Regions from separate parts of the Rhizobium sp. P43 genome, predicted to be linked through region 1. Evidence: predicted binding sites of a transcription regulator. Region 1 holds the regulator's gene; each other region holds the start of a gene.
What was found. The regulator LexA, encoded in region 1, represses DNA repair genes until DNA is damaged. The targets are predictions, from matches to a motif close to TGTTCNNNNTGTGTTCNG.

Region 1 (7,381 bases):
GAAGACTTCCGAACCCATGCGAACGGCGTCGCGGATGGTCTCAGCGCCGACCGGAACGATCATGAATTCCTGGAAGTCGATCGGATTGTCGGCATGGGCGCCGCCATTGATGATGTTCATCATCGGAACCGGCAGGACATGGGCGTTCGGGCCGCCGACATAGCGGTAGAGCGGCAGGCCAGAGGACTGAGCGGCAGCCTTGGCAACGGCCAGCGAGACGCCAAGGATGGCGTTGGCGCCAAGGCGCGACTTGTTCGGCGTGCCATCGAGCTGAATCATCAGATTGTCGATCTGGATCTGGTTTTCAGCATCATGACCGCCGATCGCGTCATAGATCTCGCCGTTGACGGCTTCGACGGCCTTCTCGACGCCCTTGCCGAGATAGCGCTTGCCACCGTCACGCAGTTCGACGGCTTCGTGCGCGCCAGTCGATGCGCCCGAGGGAACGGCTGCGCGGCCCATGCTGCCGTCTTCCAGATAGACGTCGACCTCGACGGTCGGGTTGCCGCGGCTGTCGAGTATTTCGCGGCCGATGATGTCGGTGATGGCGGTCATGTTCGCTCCCTGAAGACGGAAATTGGAGAAGGCTCGGAAGGCCGATCATCGGGCGCACTACCGCCGGACCTGCCTGTGAGTCATCCTCTCATATCCGATGATCGGGAAAATACAATGACGGATAGGACGTGAAATGAACGAAATCTAATCGATTTAAATCACAATGATTGGCGGCGCTTCCAGTTCAACCGATTGAAGCGCCGCCAGAGAGGCTCAAGCAGCCTTGGCGATATCGTCAAAGGCGATCAGCTTTTCGAGCAGACGACGCATGTCGGTGATCTTGACCATGTTCGGGCCGTCGGAGGGGGCATTGTCCGGGTCCTGGTGAGTCTCGATGAAGAGACCGCCGACACCGACCGCGACGGCTGCACGCGCCAGCGTCTCGACGAATTCACGCTGCCCGCCCGACGAGCCGCCCTGTCCGCCCGGCTGCTGGACCGAATGGGTCGCGTCAAACACCACGGGCGCACCCATGGCGGCCATGATCGGCAGCGAGCGCATGTCGGAGACGAGCGTGTTGTAGCCGAAGGAGGCGCCACGCTCGCAGAGCAGAACATTCGGATTGCCGGAACCGGTGATCTTGTTGAGGACATTCTTCATGTCCCAGGGGGCGAGGAACTGGCCCTTCTTGACGTTGATCGCACGACCGGTTTTGGCTGCCGCGACCAGGAGATCCGTCTGGCGGCAGAGGAAAGCCGGGATTTGCAGGACGTCGACGGTCGGGGCCACGGCGGCGCACTGCTCTTCGGTGTGAATGTCGGTCAGAACCGGAACGCCGAATTCCTTCTTGATGTCGGCGAAGACTTCCATTGCCTTTTCGAGCCCGATGCCACGCTCGGCAGACAAGGAGGTGCGGTTCGCCTTGTCGAAGGAGGACTTGTAGACCAGGCCGAGGCCAAGCTCGCGGCAGAGCTCGACGAGTTGACCGGCGATCATGAAAGCGTGGTCTCGGCTTTCCATCTGGCAGGGACCGGCGATCAGGGCAAAGCGGCCCTTCTGGGAGAAGACGGCCTTGGCCGAACCTTCACCGACCACGACTTCCGAATTGGGAGAAACGCTCATTTCAACTCCTCGAAGGCGAAGGTCACGCCTTGCCCCTTTTCCGGCGCGACGACGAGGCGCGCGCCCGTTTTGTGATAGGTGACGCCTTTAGCAGCGAGGCAGGCTTCTGTCACGCCGAGATCCGTTACGGAGAATATGATCGCCGCTCCGCGCAGGCCGCGCTCCGGAATGTGAACCTCGTGCCCAAAATGCATCATGAACCCTTGAGGCGTCAGAATATCGACCACTGCGTTGGCGCTTTTGATCGACAGCCCGAAAGAGTGAGCAGTCACATCGCGCTGCAGCAGCAATTCCAGAAAGTATTGAAAGTCACTCGGGTTTTCCTCGACCAGCACGATACGCGAAAGACCTGCCGCACCGTTCGCGTGAACCAGCAGAGGACCACGATATGCGGGGATCGGATTTACGCGTTCGCAGGCAAAGCCGAAGAAGTCTGGAGCGCGAAGGTCGGCTGCGAAGGCAAGCCTGAAGGCTCCCTCTGCCATCCGACCATCCGGGAAACGGAACTGGCGGGAAAATTCGAGCAAGGAACCCGCACTCATACCCTCATCGCGATACCGCGCATCGTCCGCCATGGCATCGACGGTCTTGACCACGAGGGCTGACATGCCTTCGCCGTGGCGAAAGCGGAAAGCCTGATCGCGGGCGACAAAGACATTGCCGCTGCGCACCGCGTCGAGACAGTCCTCCCGGCTGCCCACGGCCAGCGGTTCAAGATAGGTGTCGTCGCCGAAGAAGACGCAGGCGTTTTCCGTGCCGAAGGGGTGGCGCGCATCCGACGCAATCGTAAAGCCGAGGTTCGCGAGCCTTAATCGAGCGGTGTCGAGATCAATGACAGGCAGAACAAGGTGATCAATTGCGCGGGGCGCACCAGACGTCTGGGACATGGACAATCTCGTCTTCTGCTCGCTGAGGACGCCTTGCATCTAGGAAAGGCGGTTCTGATTTTGAAGGTTCTCGATCAACGCACGCAGAGCACTCAGCTCCTGGCGGGCCTCACGCAGTTCTGTCAGGACCTGCTCGTCAATCTTGTGATGAAGCGCCAGGACCTCGATCTCCGCCTTCAAATTGATCTCGTAATCCTTGGCCGCCATGAACCGATCCCGCTCCGCCTGGCGGTTCTGGCTCATCATGATGATGGGCGCCTGGATCGCCGCAAGCATAGAAAGCAGCAGGTTGAGAAATATAAAAGGATAGGGATCGAGGGCCCCGCTGGCCAGAATCACGGTGTTGAGAATCACCCAGCAGACGAGAAACAGCATAAAGCTGATGATGAAGCCCCAGGACCCGCCGACCCTTGCAATTGCGTCGGCAAGTCTTTCCCCGAAGCTCGCATTGGCGAGAAAATCCTCACCGGCGTTGGTGGAGACCGTCCGACGCTCGCGCGCTCGCTTCAGCACGTTTTTCTCGGCCGAGGAAAGATCAGATGACGACTTCCCCAGAACGAGCTTCTCGATATCCTTGAGCATTAACAACATCCTGAAAGATGGTTCCCCGGTGCCTCCCGGGGCTTATCGACCACGGCTCTGAGGCGCTTCGAACCAACGGTTTGAATAGCCTTTCCGTGGGCTATCGCATTTTCTCACCCGTTCTTCACGAAAATTTATCCACTTGCGGAACACAACTGGAACATATAGTGTCTGTTCTGGCTTTGTTTCATCTTAGGGGCACCACATATGCTGACGCGCAAGCAACAGGAACTGCTTCTCTTCATCCACGAACGGATGAAGGAATCGGGTGTCCCGCCGTCCTTCGACGAGATGAAGGACGCGCTGGACCTCGCATCGAAATCCGGCATCCACCGGTTGATCACGGCGCTTGAAGAACGGGGCTTCATCCGGCGCTTGCCGAACCGTGCGCGGGCACTGGAGGTCATCAAGCTTCCGGAAGCCTATTCGCCGAGCATTCAACCGCGTCGCGGCTTTGCGCCGAGTGTGATCGAGGGCAGTCTCGGCAAGGCGCCGCCGCCGCCTGCTGCGCCCGTCAAGTCCACAGAGCAAGACAATGGCGCCTCCGTCTCGGTGCCCGTCATGGGCCGGATTGCAGCGGGCGTGCCGATTTCGGCGATCCAGAACAACACGCATGACATCACCGTCCCGGCTGAGATGATTGGCTCCGGCGTGCATTACGCGCTTGAGGTGAAGGGGGATTCGATGATTGAAGCCGGCATTCTCGACGGCGACACCGTGATCATCCGTAATGCGTCGAATGCCAATCCGGGCGACATCATCGTCGCGCTGGTCGATGATGAAGAGGCAACGCTCAAGCGCTTTCGTCGCCGCGGTGCGTCGATTGCCCTCGAAGCCGCCAACCCGGCCTACGAGACCCGAATATTCCCGCCGGATCGCGTCAAGATACAGGGCAAGCTGGTCGGTCTCATTCGACGCTATCATTGAGCTGCATATCGGTGTGCCTCGGGCGCGCCGTTGCTGAATTCATGTGCGGTCGCCATTGAGCCTGTGCGCCAGTCGTAAAGACGGTGCGCAGTCCAGGGACGTGGTGGCCCGTGATAGGCGGGGATGATGTTGATGGCGTTTCGATCGCCATCAAGTCCTGAGATCTCCAGGGATCCCGTGGCCCGAAGGCTGGTTTCTGAGATCAGCAACGCGCCCGAGCGGCAGCCTTGCATGCGGATGCGTGCCGAAAGCACCAGAATGTCCGCGCGGTCACAGGCCGTTCCGGCGAGATCGGGACGCTCCAGCGTCAGAAGCGTGGTGCCATTTCTCAGTTTGATGGTGCAAGCTTGCTTGATGCAAGTGAAATGGCTCGTTACGGCGGAAGCACGAAGAACATCCAGAATCTCCTGCGCGTCTCGCCGCTGATCCGCAGAGAGACTTTGCTGCGATCCTCTGTCGGGTGCCGGCGGCAGCGGGCCGATGGACAGCATGGTCGGGGGGATCGCCTCTCCAATGCCAAGCACAGGCCGCCACTGATCGAAAACGAAGGCGGGCGGGCCGGCTCTGTTGACGGCCACCTTAGTCGTCTCGCCCTCGCCCAGTCTGAGCGCAACGAGGCGGGCGTCCTCGCTGATCAACAGTTCCCCGATGGGTTGCTTCGGACCAAACCAGGTGACGGCGATCGTGCAGGCGATCAAGGCCGTCCCGATATGCCTGATCGGCGTCTTCAATAGGGTCAGCAAGAGCATGCCGGCAATCGTACCGAGCATGAAGATGTCTGGCAGTCGGGGAAACACATAGCCGCCGCCCCAACTTGAAACCTCGTAGGCAACGGCGAGCACCAATTCCAGCCCCTGCCCCATGATCCAAAAGAATGGCGCATCCAGCCCGAAGGGCATCAGCAGCATGGCAATGAAACCCGAGGGCATCACGACGAGCGAGATCAGCGGCATGGCTGCCAGATTGGCTTCCAAGCCGTGGGTAGAGAGGCGGTGGAAATGGCTAATGGCAAAGACGGCCGTTGCGACCCCGCCAATCAGGGACGTCGCGAGTGTGCCCCCGACGAATTTGACGCTGCCCGAGGCGATCCGCAGCGACAGCGACTTGGCCTGGGGGAGAATCGCTCGCGGTCGCGCGCGCCACCCGGCGTAACCGGCAATCAGGGCGGCGGTTGCGGCGAACGACATCTGGAAGCTTGGTCCCATAACCGCAGAAGGCTGCACCGCGAGGATAGCCGTCGCTGCCAGCGCGAGATTGTGAAGGCTGACGGCGGGGCGATCGAAGAGCACGGCGCCCAACATGATAGCCGTCATCAGATAGGCTCGCAGTGCCGAGACCTGGTAACCGGATATCAGCACGTAGCCGGTGGTCGCTAGAAGCGCGCCGGCAGCAGCGATTTTCTTGATTGGATAGCGATGCGCAAAGGCTGGAAAAAGGCTGAGCAAACCTCGCAAGCCGACGAAGAAGATGCCAGCGGCGAGTGCCATGTTGAGGCCTGAGATCGCCGTTATATGGGCAAGACCCGACAGCCGCAGCGCTTCGGTCGCTTCGTCCGACATTGATCGCCGTTCGCCGGTGATGATGGACGCGGCAAAGGCTCCTGGATCACCTGGCAAGACCGTCCGGATGCGATGGGAAATGCGATCACGCAGCGAAAACAAGGCGGCATCGAAGCGGGTCAACAGATCCTGCCCCCCCGGGTCTGCCGTGTCCCGCGCCTCTGGTGGGCCGAGGAAGAAGCCGACAGCACCAATCCCGGCGAAGTAGCTCTGAAACGCAAAATCATTCAAACCGGGCAAGGCGGGCCCCGACGGCGGCGATAGTCGCGCGCGACCGGTCAGTTGCTCGCCGATGGCAGCCGGAACATGGTCGCTGCGTGCGAGCAGCGAGACACGTCCGGGCGGACGACGGATTGTCGGTTGCTCGGTGCCGGTGACCCGCAGCGTATAGCGCCATTCTCCCGACGCGCCCTGCTCACGTCGTTCGACTGTTCCTGTGACCGTCGTGACCAGTGGCTGATCCAGGATGACGGTGGACACCCGCCCTGTCTCCCAAACGGCCAATAGAATCCCACAAAGGATCAGGCTTGCGCTCCAAAGCACAATTGCAGTCGCCGTGCCTCGAGCCGAACGCGTGAGTAGGACGCCCAGACAGGCGAGGACAAACCAAAGGACGATCGAAGACGGAGGCTGCGGGACCGAAAACCAGATCGCGGCGCCGGTCCCGATCCAGACCGGTAGAAAAAGAAAGAAATGACCGTATCGACTTTCGTCTGAAAGCGATTGTCGCACCCGGCTGCTCAGTCGTAGCACGGCGGCGCGCACTGCAACCGAGTGGCCCGTCACCGTGGGCATGGGCAGATAAGTTGCTCTCAACAGTCGCGGGGCCTCTAACCGGGCCGATGCTTGACCGGCCCGGGGGCCCTCTTCCCCCTTGGTTTCCAACACTTCCGCCATCCGGCTCACCCGTGCGGAGCCACCCCATCCGCTGACAGAATAGGGGAATTTGCAAATCAATCAATGCGTGCAAAAATTCGTAAGTCTGCCGCCTATCCGGGCTTCAGCCGGCTAGAACCGTTCGGTTCGATTGTTGCCGTTTTCGCGACGCACAATTTGCCCTTTGGATAGCTTGGCATTAACTTCGGTATCATATAGCTACATCGATACGCTTAACCGATGGCGGCTTTTCCAAGACGCCTTCCCGCCAATTCCGGAGGACAGCATGACGGACAAAAGCGCTACTTTGAAACTCGGGGACAAGACTGTCGACCTGAGCGTCAGGGCCGGCACGATCGGCCCCGACGTCATCGACATCGGCGCCCTTTACAAGCACACGGGTACGTTTACCTACGATCCGGGCTTTACGTCCACGGCATCCTGCGAATCCAAGATCACATATATCGACGGTGACGAAGGCGTTCTGCTGCATCGCGGCTATCCGATCGAACAGCTCGCCGAGAAGGGCGACTTCCTCGAAGTCTGCTACCTGCTGCTCTACGGCGAACTGCCGACGGCTGCGCAGAAGAAGGATTTCGATTACCGCGTCACGCATCACACCATGGTGCATGAGCAGATGAGCCGCTTCTTCACCGGCTATCGTCGTGACGCCCATCCGATGGCCGTCATGGTCGGCACGGTTGGCGCTCTCTCGGCCTTCTACCACGACTCGACCGACATCACCGATCCGCATCAGCGCATGGTCGCTTCGCTGCGCATGATCGCGAAGATGCCGACGATCGCCGCCATGGCCTACAAGTACCACATCGGCCAACCCTTCGTTTATCCGAAGAACGATCTCGATTACGCCTCGAACTTCCTGCGCATGTGCTTTGCCGTGCCGTGCGAAGAGTACAAGGTGAACCCGGTTCT
Region 2 (7,381 bases), 1.6 Mb from region 1:
TTCGCCCATGCCCACGCTTAAGGAGGTCGAGTTCTATCTCAGGGGTCTCTGGCTGCTCTTCAAGCAGGATCAGGCCGGCTTCTCCTATCTGGATCTGACTGACCGCGGCGCCTTGCGGTCCTTCTGGGCGATTGTCTGGGCCCTTCCGGCCATCTTGATATCATTTGCCTGGTGGCGGATCCTTTACCTGCAGGGTCTACCGGAAGGGACTGAAACCGGGGCAACCTTCTTCTTCCGTCTGACGCTGGTCGAAGCATCGAACTGGATCTTTCCGCTGGTGCTGCTCGGCGTTCTCTGCCTGATCATCGGTATCGGTGAGAAATTCTCATCGATGGTGGTGGTCATCAACTGGCTGGCTTTGCCGATCTCGTATTCCTACGGCCTGCTCGTCCTTCTGATGATGTTCGTTCCGGCGCTGGCGGGCGTTGTGGCGCTGCTCTGGCTCATCCTGATGGTCTCGGTGATCGTCGCCCTCTTCCGCATCATCCGAATGATCGTCGGTGACCAATTGCTTATGGTCTCCACGATCGTCATGGTGCTGCTGGTGCCGTCGATGATCATCGCAGAACTGCTGGAACAGTATCTCGGCGTCTATCCGGGCTGACCTCAGCCCTTGAACGGCTCATCGCCGGGATAATCCACAGCCATGAAATAAAGGCCCTCAGGCGGCGCGACAGGCCCGCAGGCGGCACGGTCGCGCGCGTCAAGCGCAGCCCGGACATCAGCCGGCGTCATCTTGCCCTCGCCTGCGAGCTTCAACGTGCCGGCAAAGGAGCGGATCTGGTTGTGCAGGAAGCTCTGGGCCGTGGCGCGGATCTCGATGAGATGGCCCGAGCGGGTCACATCCAGCCGATCGAGCGTGCGGACCGGGCTTGCCGCCTGGCAGTGGGCTGAGCGAAAGGTGGTGAAATCGTGATGGCCGACAAGCTGCTGGGCGGCTTCGTGCATGGCCTCGTGGTCGAGCGGCTTTGGCACCCACCAGGCGCGCTTGTCCTCCAGAGCCAGACGCGCCGGACGGGTGATGATGCGGTAGAGATAGTGCCGCCGCAGGGCCGAGAAGCGGGCGTCGAATTCATCAGGCACGGCCTGCACGTCGAGCACGGCGACCTGCTCGGAGGCCATCGCCAGATGGGCGTTCAGCGCATTTCGCAGCTTGTGTGGCACCCAGGCACGCGAAAGGTCGGCATGGATGACCTGGCCCATGGCATGGACGCCGGAATCGGTGCGTCCAGCGCCACGGATGACCACCGTCTCGCTGGCCAGGGACAGGATCGCCTTTTCGAGGGCAGCCTGGATGGAATGGCCGTTCTCCTGGCGCTGCCAGCCGACATAGGCCGAGCCATCATATTCGACGGTCATGCGGAAGCGCGGCATCAGGTAATCACCGTGCCTTTTGGCAGCGGCGTGCCGCGCAGGAAATCCTCCGCGCTCAGCGCCTTGCCGCCAGCCTTCTGCAAACGCACGAGGCTGACAGCCCCCGTGCCGCAGGCGATCGTCAGGCGATTGTCAAGTGCTGTTCCGGGAGCGGCGAGCGCCCCCTCCTCTTGAACCAGATGCGAGGCGAGGAGCTTCACCCGCTCGGGCTTGCCGCCGACCTCAATCTCGGTCCAGGCCCCCGGAAAGGGCGAGAGACCACGGATGTGATTGTGGACCGCGGTGGCCGGGCGGGAGAAGTCCACACGGGTCTCGGCCTTGTCGATCTTTGCGGCATAAAGCACGCCGTCGTCAGGCTGGGCGACGGTTTGCAGCGTGCCGGCTTCGAGCTTTGCCATCGCCTCGACCATGGCTTCGGCGCCGACGAGGCTCAGGGCATCATGCAGTTCGCCGGCAGTCATATCGGGACCGATCGTGACCTTGCGGGTGAGTGCGACGGGGCCGGTGTCGAGGCCCTTGTCCATCTTCATCACCATCATGCCGGTTTCGGGATCGTCGGCCATGATGGCGCGCTGGATCGGCGCGGCTCCCCGCCAGCGCGGCAGCAAAGAGGCATGGCCGTTATAAGCCCCAAGCCGCGTGCCGTTGAGGATCGCCTCGGGCAACAGAAGGCCATAGGCGACGACCACGGCAACATCAGCGTCGAGCGCGATGAAGGCCTCGCGATCGGCCTGATCGCGGAAGTTCAGGGGGTGACGGACCTCGATGCCGAAGTCTTCGGCGGCCTGATGAACCGGCGACTTCTGCAGGTCGAGGCCACGGCGACCGCCGGGACGCGGCGGCTGCGAATAGGCGGCAACGATTTCGTGGCCCGCCGCATGCAGCGCTTTCAGGGTCGCGACGGAGAAATCCGGCGTGCCCATGAAGATGATCCGAAGTGCCATCGTATCTGCCTCAACGCGCGAATGGATAGACGCCGGGATCAGATCTTCTGACGGGCGGCCTTGGTGAACCTCTTGATGACCATCTCGCGCTTCAGACGGGAGATGTGATCAATGAAGAGCACGCCATTGAGATGGTCGATCTCGTGCTGAAGGCAAGTGGCGAGCAGGCCGTCGGCCTCCGTCAGCTGTTCCTTGCCGTCGCGGCCGATCGACCTCACCGTGATTGCGGCGGGGCGTTCGACCTCGGCATAATAGTCCGGGATCGACAGGCAGCCTTCCTCGTAGACCGAGCGCTCGTCGGAGGACTTGAGGATCTCGGGATTGATGAAGACCAGCGGTGCGGGCTCTTCGCCTTCTTTGGCCAGATCAATGACGAGCAGGCGACGCGGCACACCGACCTGGATCGCCGCAAGCCCGATACCGGGCGCGTCGTACATGGTTTCCAGCATGTCGTCGATGAACTGCTCGAGCTCGGAATCGACGCGCTCGATGGGCGCAGATACCTGGCGCAGCAGGGGATCGGGCAGGATGATGAGAGGCTTGATGGTCATGGCCTCCCTTAGCGCAAGTTCCGGGCGGAGGAAACGGAAAAACGCTGAGCTTTTCCGTTTCGTGAGCAGTGAAAATCGACAGTTTCGACTTGGATGGCGGAATGGTTGTCCGCAATCCCTGACGCGATCACGAAGCCATGCGGTAGTTGCCGCCGCCCGCATGCCCCGAAGCCTGCGCATGGCTGCCATCCGTCCGGAAGCCCTGAAGCGCCCGAACAAGCCGTTCGGCCTCTTCCATCAGCGTCGCGGTCTGGGCCGAACTCTCTTCCACCATGGCTGCATTGCGCTGCGTGATCTGGTCCATGGATTGCACTGATATGTTGACCTCGCGCAGCCCGCCCGACTGGTCGGCGGCAGCAGAGGCGATCTTGGCGACGATTTCGTTGATCTCACCAATGCGCACAATGATCTTTCCGAGGGCGTCGCCGGCATTGTTGACGAGGCCAACGCCAGCTTCGACCTGTGACGAACTCTGCGAGATCAGGTTCTTGATTTCGCGGGCGGCATTGGCGCAGCGTTGCGCGAGTTCCCGCACTTCCTGTGCCACGACGGCAAAGCCGCGTCCCGCTTCACCAGCGCGGGCGGCCTCGACACCGGCATTGAGCGCCAAAAGGTTGGTCTGGAAAGCGATCTCATCGATGACGCCGATGATCTTGGAGATCTCATCGGAGGACTTTTCAATCGCGCCCATGGCATCGACCGCACGAGAGACGACTTCTTCTGAGACGCGGGCTTCCGTCAGGGCGGCGCCGACGACTGTGGAGGCCTCCTTCGCCCCATCAGCGGTCAGCGTGACGTTCTGGGTCAGCTCATGCAGTGCTGCCGTGCTCTCCTCAAGGCCTGCGGCCTGCTGTTCGGTTCGCTGGGCGAGATCGTCTGTGGCATCCGAAATCGCTGTCGTCGACTTGAAGATCTCGTCAGCGGACTGACGCACGGTCGTGATGGTCGCACGCAGCGCATCGACCGAGGCATTGTAGTCGTGTGCCATCTGGACGAAATTGGCTGGCAGATCGGTTGGCAGGCGTGCCTGCAGATCGCCTGCGGAGAGTTTGCCCAGTGCGCTGCGCAAGGCGGCAAGGGCAGTTGCCTGCTCGGCCTCGGCCTTCAGCCGGGCGTCTTCCGCGGCCTGGCGCTGCTCGGCCAGGATCGCCAGGTAGACAGAGATCGAATAGTCCATGTCGAGAAGCGCTGCCTTGACGATTACTGAAATTTCTTCGGCCAACCGCTCAGAATTACGTCGACCGAAACGGCTCGGCCAGCGCTCGCGGGCAACCGCATGGACAAGCTGTTCAAGCACCAGCGCGTAGCCGCCGATATACCAGCGTGGCTCAAGACCAATGCGGGCATGAGCCTTTCCTACCTTGGTGACACCCTCGACATAGCTTTCGGTGAAGTCTGCGGTGCCGACGATGCCCCAATGGGCTTCCTGGCGGTTCTTGGCACTCTTCATGTGATCGTCGCTGCGAAAGAAAGCAGCTGTTTCGGGAACCTTGCGCACCTTGTCGTAAAAGATGTCCAGTGCACCCCCAATGTTCTGGCGGATCAGCGGCCCAAGCCGACGTAGGGTCTCTCGGCCCTTGTCATCAAGCCCGAGAAAACGAAGGCGATTCTTCAGGTCGGAATTGTCGGCTTGGGACATGTTACACACTTCTCTCTGCAATCCTGGGCAATATCAGCGAGTGCTGATTTATGAATTCAAGGGAGCGCTAAAATGGTAAAGCTTTGATTGCCGATTTCGGACAAATTCTTGCCTCTGCAGCGCGAAATGGCCCGGGCCGGCCCACAACTTGCGCTTCGTCAATTTCAGGACCGGATATTTTTGACGCCTGGCAAGCCAGCATCCCCGGAACACAAGGCGTGTTCACTCTTTGATCTGTTGATGGGCCTCGAATCAGCTATGGTCACGCCATGAACATTCAGGATTTTCCGGCGGTGACCATCGGCTCAGTCACCCTTTCACCCCTGCTCATTTTGACCGTCTCTGCGGCGTTGCTGCTGCTGCCTGTCTTTGGTCTGGTCGTGTTGTCGATCCGTGCGTCGGCGGCCCGTGCCCGATTGATGGAAGAGACGGCTCGGCGCGACGAGGCGGCCGAAGCACGGCTTGCGGAACTTTTGAAGGCGCAGGCGGAAATGCAGGGGCGGCTTGCCACTATGGCCGAAGTGTTTGGGAGCCGACAGGCAGAGCTCAACCAGTCGATCAGCCAAAGGCTCGACGGCATGACCCACCGGCTTGGCGCAACCATCACCGAACAAACGAAATCGACGCATGACAATCTGCGCACACTGCAGGAACGTCTCGCAGTGATCGACGCGGCACAGAACAATATCCAGTCGCTGGCCAAGGACGTGGTCGGACTGCAGGCAATCCTCTCCAACAAGCAGACGCGCGGTGCCTTCGGCCAGTCGCGGATGGAGACGATCGTCGCCGATGGGTTACCGATGGGCGCCTACGAGTTCCAGAAGACGCTGTCGAACGGTTCTCGCCCGGATTGCGTGATCCGGATGCCGAACAATTCGCCGCCGCTCGTCGTCGATGCGAAGTTTCCGCTGGAGGCCTGGAATACGATCCGGGACACCGAAAACCCTGACCAGAAGAAGATCGCGGCCCAGCAGTTTCGGCGGGATATGGAGGTGCATATCCGCGACATCTCCGAGAAATACCTGATCCAGGGCGAGACCCAGGACATGGCGTTTCTGTTTGTTCCCTCCGAGTCGATCTTCGCGGAGATCCATGAAAACTTCGAAGGCATCGTGCAGAAGGCGCACAGGCAAAAGGTGGTGATCGTGTCGCCATCTCTCCTCATGCTGTCGATCCAGGTCATCCAAGCCGTGCTCAAGGACCAGCGCATGCGGGAGCAGGCCCATCTCATTCAGGGCGAGGTGGTCCGGCTGATGGAAGATCTCGGGCGTCTGGACGACCGGACAAGGAAGCTCCAAAGCCACTTTCTTGCTGCGCAGAAAGATGTGGAGATGATCATCACCTCTTCGGATAAACTCGCCAAGCGCGGCGCCAAGATCGAAGCAATGGAATTCGAGACGCCTGGCGCGCGGGCCGAAAGCGACGATGCACCACGCAGCGTCGAAAGCAGGACAGGTCTGCTCAAGCTCAGGGTTGTTGACGAGGACTGAGCCCCGGTCCAAAAGAGCGCAGAACCTAGGGAGGCTGTGCTCATGATCACCGTTTTCGGCTCCATTAACATGGACCTCGTCGCCACCACGCCTCGCCTGCCGAAACCCGGCGAAACCGTGCCGGGTACGGGGTTTGCTACGGCCGCCGGCGGCAAGGGTGCAAACCAGGCACTGGCTGCCCGGCGCGCCGGAGCGCAGGTGCGTATGGTTGGCGCAGTGGGGCGAGACGAATTCGCAGGTCCGGCGCTTGATCTTCTCGACAAGGCAGGGACGGATCTTTCAAGCGTTGCCCAGGTCGATGGTCCGACCGGCACGGCACTCATCCTGGTGGGCGGCGATGGCGAGAACATGATTGCCGTCGTACCCGGCGCCAACGGCACGGTGAGCCCCGAGCAGGCCAAGGACGCCGTCTCCAGGAGCGTGGAGGGCGATTTCCTGATGCTGCAGCTTGAGGTGCCCGTCGCCTCGGTCAGGGCCGCGCTGGAAGCCGCCAAGGCGCGGGGTGTGCGCAGCGTGCTCAATACTGCGCCGCTCATTCCCGAGGCGGCGGAGCTCGCCCGGCTCGCCGACATCGTGATTGCCAACGAAACCGAATTCGAACGCCTTGTCGGACGTGACAACCTCAGCGCATCCGAGCGCGAGGAGATGCTGCTCAGCATGCATGGCGATACCGGCCAGACCCTGATCATCACGCTCGGCGCCGACGGTGTGATCGCAGCCGAAGGCGGCTCCCTGCATCGGACCAAAGGCCTGAAGATCGAGCCCATCGATACGGTGGGTGCCGGCGATACCTTCTGCGGCTACCTTGCGGCTAGCCTGGATGCCGCGCTGCCATTCGCAGACGCGCTTCGTCGAGCTGCGGTGGCCGGTTCTCTTGCGTGCCTGAAATCGGGCGCACAGCCTTCGATACCGGAGGCAGCCGAAGTCGATCAGGCGCTCAAGGCATAGCGAAAGAGCGCAATTCCGATTTATGCCCCGTTAAACAATGAAACATAGGCTCTAGGGTGATCAGGGTGCGGCCAGCCGCGCCCGGCTGCGCCATGAGGGCGCAGAACGAATGTCTCTGCGTCCTGATCCTCAATTTCGAGGCTCCTATGTTCGCCTTCTTTAAGCGTTCCATCGCCGCCAAGCTTCTCGTTGTCACCGGCGTCGCCATTGGTCTGGTGCTGTTTCTTTCCAATCTCGTATTGATTTCGCAAACACGCGATCGCGTCCACTCCCTCACCATGGAACAGGCCGATGCGGAGGCGAAATCCATCGCGCGTGAAATCGCCGGAGATATCGGCGAGTTGGCCAGTGCTGCCCGCACCATGTCGGGCGTTATTGGTCGCGGCCATGACGGCAAGTCCCTCGACCGGCTCGGTATCACCAATGTCCTGAAGG
Region 3 (7,381 bases), 290 kb from region 1:
GCTCGCGCCGCTGACCGCGCAACAGCACTGGTATGATCAGGAACGAATAAAAGGCATAGAGCACGGAGGCGACGAGGAGACGCATCCCAAGGTCCGTGGAAAAACCAGGAAGCGCGAACAAGGACAGCCAAACCACGGCGCCGGCAGCCGCAACCAGACCCGCGCCTTTGCGCGGCTCCTCTTCAAACGCCTGACACCCCATCCAGATCAAACCCAGGCTGTAAATGCCAAGGGCGTTGCCAACACCAAGCGCCAGAAGCGGCGGCGCCACATCACGAAGACTGACGAGCACCATGCCCAGCGCGCCAGCGGAGAAACCAAGCGACCACAGTCCAAGGGCCCGATTGTCCCGCTCGGTTGCCCAAAGCAAGGTCAGGAAAGCGGCAAGGATGATCAGCGTTGCCGCGAGGCAAACGGTGAGGGTCGGAATGTGGAAGACTGCGGCCAAGTCAAGCACCTCTAAGAGGCCCTACCGATATCGCAGAAGACTGAAGAAAACCCAAAACCGATCGGTAAATCTCGATTCTCTTAAACAAAAAAAAGGCCGAGCAAAGCCCGGCCTTGATGGACAGAAATCGTCTATGGCTCAAGCAAGCGCTGCTTCGACCGCCGCAATCGCTGCTTCCGCCTGGGCTCCATCCGGGCCACCGGCCTGCGCCATGTCGGGACGTCCGCCGCCACCCTTGCCGCCAAGCGCAGCGGAGGCCACACGAACGAGGTCGACAGCGCTGAAGCGATCGGTGAGATCAGGGGTCACCGACACCACAGCACTCGCCTTGCCATCTTCGGCGACGGCGATCAGCACGACGACAGCGGTCGCCAGACCGGCCTTTGCCTCGTCCGCCATGCCCTTCAGGTCCTTGGCGTCGATACCGTTCAGGATGCGACCGATGAAGTTGATCCCGTTGACCTGCTTCGGCGCTTCAGCGCCTCCGGAAGCACCGCCGCCCATGGCGAGCTTGCGCTTGGCGTCTGCCAGTTCCTTTTCGAGCTTGCGGCGCTCTTCGACCAGCGCCTCGACACGGGCGACGACATCGGTCGGCTGAACCTTCAGCGTCGAAGCGAGTGTCTTCACGCGTTCGTCCTGCTCGGCAAGATAGGCGCGCGCCGCCTCACCTGTCAGCGCCTCGATGCGGCGCACACCGGCACCGACGGCGCTTTCGCCGACGAGACGCACCAGGCCGATATCGCCGGTGGCCGACACATGCGTGCCACCGCAGAGTTCCGTCGAATAGCTCTTGCCGGCCTTTTCGCCGCGCACGGCCGTGCCCATCGAAACAACGCGGACCTCATCGCCATACTTCTCGCCGAACAGCGCCATAGCGCCTTCCGCAATCGCGTCATCGACGGCCATCAGACGGGTGGTAACAGGCGAATTCTGGATGATGATTTCGTTCGCCATCTCCTCGACCACCTTCAACTCCTCAGCCGAAATCGGCTTCGGATGCGAGATGTCGAAGCGCAGGCGCTCGGGGGCGACCAGCGAGCCCTTCTGGGCGACATGGGTGCCCAGCACTTCGCGCAGCGCCTCATGCAGAAGATGGGTCGCCGAATGGTTCGAGCGCAGGCGCGAGCGACGCGCATGGTCGACATTCAACTGCACCGCGCCGCCGGCCTTGACCACGCCGTTCTGAACCGTGGCGACATGGACGAAGACGCCCTCACCCTTCTTCTGGGTATCGCTGACGGAAAGCGAGAAGCCCTCGCCGACGATTTCGCCGGTATCGCCCATCTGGCCGCCGGATTCACCGTAGAACGGCGTCTGGTTGACGACGACCTGGACACTCTCGCCGGCACTCACCTGCTCGACGACCTTGCCGTCCTTGACGAGCGCAAGGATCTGGCCTTCGGCGGTTTCGGAGCTGTAACCAAGGAATTCGGTCGCGCCGAACTTTTCCTTGAGCTCAAACCAAACAGTCTCCTGGGCCTTGTCACCAGAGCCGGCCCAGCTGGCGCGGGCCTCGGCCTTCTGGCGCTGCATGGCGTCGTTGAAGCCGGTGAGATCGACGCCGATGCCGCGGCCGCGAAGCGCGTCCTGCGTCAGGTCGAGCGGGAAGCCATAGGTATCGTAGAGCTTGAAGGCGGTCTCACCATCCAGGCTGTCGCCCTTGTCCAGCGACGCAGTCGCATCGGAGAGCAGCGTCAGGCCGCGCTCCAGAGTCTTGCGGAAACGGGTTTCCTCAAGTTTCAGCGTCTCGGAAATCAGTGCTTCGGCGCGCACCAGTTCCGGATAGGCGCGGCCCATCTGCTGAACGAGAACCGGCAGCAGCTTGTAGATGATCGGATCCTTGGCACCGAGCAGCTGCGCATGGCGCATGGCGCGACGCATGATGCGGCGGAGCACATAGCCGCGGCCCTCGTTCGACGGCAGAACACCGTCGGCGATCAGGAAGGCAGACGAGCGCAGGTGGTCGGCAATCACGCGGTGGCTTGCGCGACGCTCGCCCTCGGCCTTGACGCCGGTGAGGTCGACGGAGGCGTCGATGAGCGCGCGGAACAGATCGATCTCGTAGTTGTCGTGGCGGCCCTGCAGCACGGCGGCGACGCGCTCCAGACCCATGCCGGTGTCGATCGACGGACGCGGCAGGTTGATGCGCTCTTCCTTCGTCACCTGCTCATACTGCATGAAGACGAGGTTCCAGATTTCGATGAAGCGGTCACCATCCTCTTCCGGCGAGCCCGGAGGACCACCCCAGATATGATCGCCGTGATCGTAGAAGATTTCCGAGCACGGACCGCAGGGACCGGTGTCACCCATGGCCCAGAAATTGTCGCTGGTCGGGATGCGGATGATCTTGTCGTCGGAAAGACCCGCGATCTTCTTCCACAGGCCATGTGCCTCGTCGTCGGTGTGGTAGACGGTGACCAGAAGACGATTGCGGTCGAGGCCGAATTCCTTGGTGATCAGGTTCCAGGCAAGCTCGATGGCGCGCTCCTTGAAGTAGTCACCGAAGGAGAAGTTGCCGAGCATCTCGAAGAAGGTGTGGTGGCGCGCGGTATAGCCGACATTGTCGAGGTCGTTGTGCTTGCCGCCGGCGCGAACGCATTTCTGCGCCGTCGCAGCCGTCGAATAGGGGCGCTGCTCGAGACCGGTAAAGACGTTCTTGAACTGCACCATACCGGCATTGGTGAACATCAGCGTCGGATCGTTGCGCGGCACCAGCGGGCTGGAGGAAACGACCTCGTGACCGTTCGTCTTGAAGTAATCGAGAAAAGTCGACCGGATGTCGTTTACACCGCTCATGTCACGCCCTTCATTCAGGCCGGGAAGCCGGCCAATTTGCAAAATCAATGGCTTTTATCGCCCGGCTTCATCCCTGTCCAGCAGCCGAAACGAAAACCGGCCGCGTCTCGAAGGAAACGCGGCCGACACAATAGTCGAAGATGGACAGCAGTTTACGCGTCGTCGGCAACATCACCGTCATTGGCGTCGGGCCCGCCGTTCTGAAGGAATTTTTCCGCGATCAGGCCGGCATTCTGGCGCAGCGCCATTTCGATCTCCTGGGCGACGGCGGGATTGTCGCGCAGGAAGAGCTTGGCATTCTCACGGCCCTGGCCGAGACGCTGGCTGTTGTAGGAGAACCAGGCCCCCGATTTCTCGACGATTCCAGCCTTGACGCCGAGATCGACGAGCTCGCCGGTCTTGGAGACGCCTTCGCCATACATGATGTCGAATTCGACCTGCTTGAACGGCGGCGCCATCTTGTTCTTGACGACCTTCACGCGGGTCTGGTTGCCAACGACCTCTTCGCGGTCCTTGACCGCGCCGATGCGGCGGATGTCGAGACGCACAGAGGCGTAGAACTTCAGCGCGTTACCGCCGGTCGTCGTTTCCGGCGAACCGAACATCACGCCGATCTTCATGCGGATCTGGTTGATGAAAATGACCATCGTCTTCGACTTGGAGATCGAGGCGGTCAGCTTGCGCAGCGCCTGGCTCATCAGGCGAGCCTGCATGCCCGGCAGGCTGTCGCCCATTTCGCCTTCGATTTCAGCACGCGGCGTCAGCGCTGCAACCGAGTCGACGACGAGAACATCGATGGCGCCGGAACGAACCAGCGTGTCGGTGATTTCCAGCGCCTGTTCGCCGGTGTCGGGCTGCGAGATCAGGAGGTTCTGCAGGTCGACACCGAGCTTGCGGGCATAGACCGGGTCAAGCGCATGTTCGGCGTCGACAAATGCGCAGATACCGCCCTTCTTCTGGGCTTCTGCAATGGTCTGCAGCGCCAGCGTCGTCTTACCCGAGCTTTCCGGACCGTAAACTTCAATGATGCGCCCCTTGGGCAGGCCGCCGATGCCGAGCGCGATATCGAGGCTGAGCGACCCCGTCGAGACCGTCTCGACTTCGACCACGCTCTCGTTCGCGCCGAGCTTCATGATCGAGCCCTTGCCGAACGAGCGTTCGATCTGCGAGAGCGCCGCTTCCAATGCCTTGCTTTTATCCACCGATTTGTCCTCTACAAGCCGCAAAGAATTCTGTGCCATTTGATCCACCTTTAGGTTATTGAGGCCGCATAGGCAATGAAGCCGCCGATGGGGAATATGTACTCTTTTTGTTCTCATTTTGCAAGAGCACGCGAAGCGATTGATATAAAATCGCTTTTTGAGGCGTGTTCGAAATCTGTTCCGCCGCTTCCCAAGGCGGATCAGGCAAATGGGCTGATCGGCTGCCGCGGTCCGGATCGCAGCGCTTCGATTCGTCCTTTCACGGTCGCGGAGACGAGAGCATGACGGTCGAGATTGTAGCGATCGGCGGCGCCCATATCGATCGGCGCGGACGCCTGTTCGGCGACACGAAACCCGGTGCCAGCAATCCCGGCCACTGGTTCGAGGAAGCCGGCGGCGGCGTCTTCAACGCGGCCTGCAATCTCTCGCGGCTCGGTCGCGCCGTCCGGCTGATTGCCCCGCGCGGCGGCGATGCTGCCGGCCAGATCGTGGCAGAAGCAGCAGCCCGAGCCGGTCTCGACGACCAGCCGGTCATTTTCCTCGACCGCGCGACGCCAAGCTATACGGCCATCCTGGAACGAGATGGCAATCTGGTGATCGCGCTTGCCGATATGGCGCTCTATGATGCGTTTTCCGCGCGTCGCATCAAGGCGAGATCCCTGCGCGACAGCCTTGCCGAAGCAGGCCACGTCCTGACCGATGCGAACCTGCGTGCTGACACGCTGTCTGCTCTCGCCAGCGCCTGCCATGCAGCGGGGCTCGGCATATCCGCGATTGCCATTTCCCCGGCCAAGGTGGTGAAGTTCGAGGCGGCCCTGCCCTTCCTCACCCATCTCTTCATGAATGGTGCAGAAGCCGAAGCCATTGCCGGCAGGCGCGCCGAGCAACCTGAGGAATGGCCCGACCTCCTGCGTGCGAAAGGCCTGAAAGGCGGCAGCGTGACGAGCGGCAGCGGCCCGACCATTGCCTTCGACGAGACGGCCATCGCCCTGATCGAGCCCGCACCAATTGCCGAGATTGCCGATGTCACCGGCGCGGGCGACGCCTTTGCAGCGGGTTTCCTCAACGCGCGCCTCTCCGGCGCCTCACTGGCGGAGGCGCTGCGTTATGGCACGGCAAGCGCCGCCATCACCCTGAAATCGCCCCATGCAACTGACGAAAATCTCTCGCAGGAGAAGCTGCAAAGACAGTTGGCTCTTGTCCCGCCGGCCCGTTTCCTGTCATGAGAACCTGAAAATATAAGCGGAAGATCCCCATGACCCGTTCCATCTCCCCCCTGTTGCCCATCACCTATTCGAGCGAAGTGAGCGCCGCCAAGCAGCGCGGCGCCCCAATCGTGGCACTTGAATCCACCATCATCACCCATGGCATGCCCTATCCGGGCAATCTGCAGATGGCCCGCAGCGTCGAGGACATCGTCCGCCAGCAGGGTGCGGTGCCGGCAACCATCGCCGTGATCAAGGGCGTGCTGCATATCGGCCTGGAGCCGGCAGAGCTTGAGGCGCTGGCGCAGATGGAAAACGTGATGAAACTTTCGCGCGCCGATCTCGCCTTTGCGATTGCCGAGCGCCGCAACGGCGCAACCACCGTCGCCGCCACCATGATCGCCGCCGCCCGCGCCGGCATCTCTGTCTTTGCCACAGGCGGCATCGGCGGCGTGCATCGTGGTGCCGAGGAAAGCTTCGACATATCAGCCGATCTTGAGGAACTCGCCCGCACCGCCGTGATCGTCGTCTCGGCCGGCCCGAAGGCCATCCTTGACATTCCGAAGACGCTGGAAGTGCTGGAAACGCGCGGCGTGCCCGTCGTCACCTATGACAGCGAGGACTTCCCGGCCTTCTGGTCGCGCAGCTCCGGCCTCAAGAGCGTCTTGAACCTGCCGAGCCCGGCGGCCATCGCCAATTTCCAGAAGATGCGCGACCAACTCGGCATTGACGGCGGCATGCTGATCGCCAATCCGGTGCCGGAAGCCGACGAGATCCCGCGCGAGGAAATGGAAATCTACATCAGCCGCGCGCTTGCCAATGCCGAACGCGACGAGATCGCCGGCAAGGCAGTCACCCCTTACCTGCTCGACAACATCTTCCACCTGACCGGTGGCCGTTCGCTGAAGACCAACATCGCGCTGGTCGAGAACAATGCGCGGCTTGCCGCCGAAATCGCCGTTGCCATGAACGGCTGAGCGACAAGCACACCGCCACAACGAAAGACCCCGCCGGAGCCATCCGGCGGGGTCTTTCGTTTCGGATGTGTCGAAACCGGTGTCAGCCCTGCCCGTCGAGCATCTCACGCACGGCTACGGCAAGCTGCTTCAGCGAGAAGGGCTTGGGCAGGAAGCCGAACTTGGCGTCCGCCGGCAGATTGCGGGCAAAGGCATCCTCGGCATAACCCGAGACGAAGATGAACTTCAGATCCGGATACTTCTTGCGCAGCTCGGTCAGCAGCGTCGGGCCATCCATCTCGGGCATGACGACGTCGGACACGACGATATCGACCTCGCCCTCAAGCTCTTCCATGATGTCGAGCGCCTCGACCCCGGAGCCGGCCTCGTGAACCGTGTAGCCGCGCGTCTCCAGCATCCGCTTGCCACCGCGACGCACGGCCTCTTCGTCCTCGACGAGCAGGACGACGGCCGACTTACCCGTAAGGTCCGGCGCGTCCTGCACATCGGCAGCGCCCTTGACAGAGGCTGCGGGAATGGTCTCGCCATGAGCGGCCCCAGCCACGGCCTGCGCTTCGACATCGGGCTGAACCTCGGGCACATGGCGCGGCAGGAAGATGCGGAAGGTGGTGCCTTTGCCGACTTCCGATTCCGGATAGATGTAACCGCCCGACTGTTTGACGATGCCATAGACCATCGCAAGCCCGAGGCCCGTGCCCTTGCCGACTTCCTTGGTGGTGAAGAAGGGCTCGAAGATCTTGTCCATGATTTCGG

Region 2: the regulator LexA is predicted to act here: its motif matches at 4,728-4,745, upstream of AC1PUL_RS15970 (DNA recombination protein RmuC).
Region 3: the regulator LexA is predicted to act here: its motif matches at 4,612-4,629, upstream of recA (recombinase RecA).

What each region holds. Positions count from the first base shown of each region.
Region 1 is NZ_CM161539.1:1,610,735-1,618,115, forward strand. Features, by position in the region: gene eno (phosphopyruvate hydratase) at 1-555, opposite strand, end outside; gene kdsA (3-deoxy-8-phosphooctulonate synthase) at 769-1,617, opposite strand; gene AC1PUL_RS07995 (VOC family protein) at 1,614-2,504, opposite strand; gene AC1PUL_RS08000 (DUF1003 domain-containing protein) at 2,544-3,086, opposite strand; gene lexA (transcriptional repressor LexA) at 3,294-4,013, shown strand; gene AC1PUL_RS08010 (ComEC/Rec2 family competence protein) at 4,007-6,469, opposite strand; gene gltA (citrate synthase) at 6,735-7,381, shown strand, end outside.
Region 2 is NZ_CM161539.1:3,189,635-3,197,015, forward strand. Features, by position in the region: gene dapE (succinyl-diaminopimelate desuccinylase) at 1-21, shown strand, start outside; gene AC1PUL_RS15945 (hypothetical protein) at 8-604, shown strand; gene truA (tRNA pseudouridine(38-40) synthase TruA) at 607-1,374, opposite strand; gene fmt (methionyl-tRNA formyltransferase) at 1,374-2,318, opposite strand; gene def (peptide deformylase) at 2,357-2,869, opposite strand; gene AC1PUL_RS15965 (methyl-accepting chemotaxis protein) at 2,997-4,508, opposite strand; gene AC1PUL_RS15970 (DNA recombination protein RmuC) at 4,778-5,998, shown strand; gene AC1PUL_RS15975 (ribokinase) at 6,041-6,946, shown strand; gene AC1PUL_RS15980 (methyl-accepting chemotaxis protein) at 7,093-7,381, shown strand, end outside.
Region 3 is NZ_CM161539.1:1,316,111-1,323,491, reverse strand. Features, by position in the region: gene AC1PUL_RS06515 (GGDEF domain-containing protein) at 1-448, opposite strand, end outside; gene alaS (alanine--tRNA ligase) at 587-3,244, opposite strand; gene recA (recombinase RecA) at 3,397-4,485, opposite strand; gene AC1PUL_RS06500 (carbohydrate kinase family protein) at 4,728-5,672, shown strand; gene AC1PUL_RS06495 (pseudouridine-5'-phosphate glycosidase) at 5,702-6,628, shown strand; gene cckA (cell cycle histidine kinase CckA) at 6,711-7,381, opposite strand, start outside.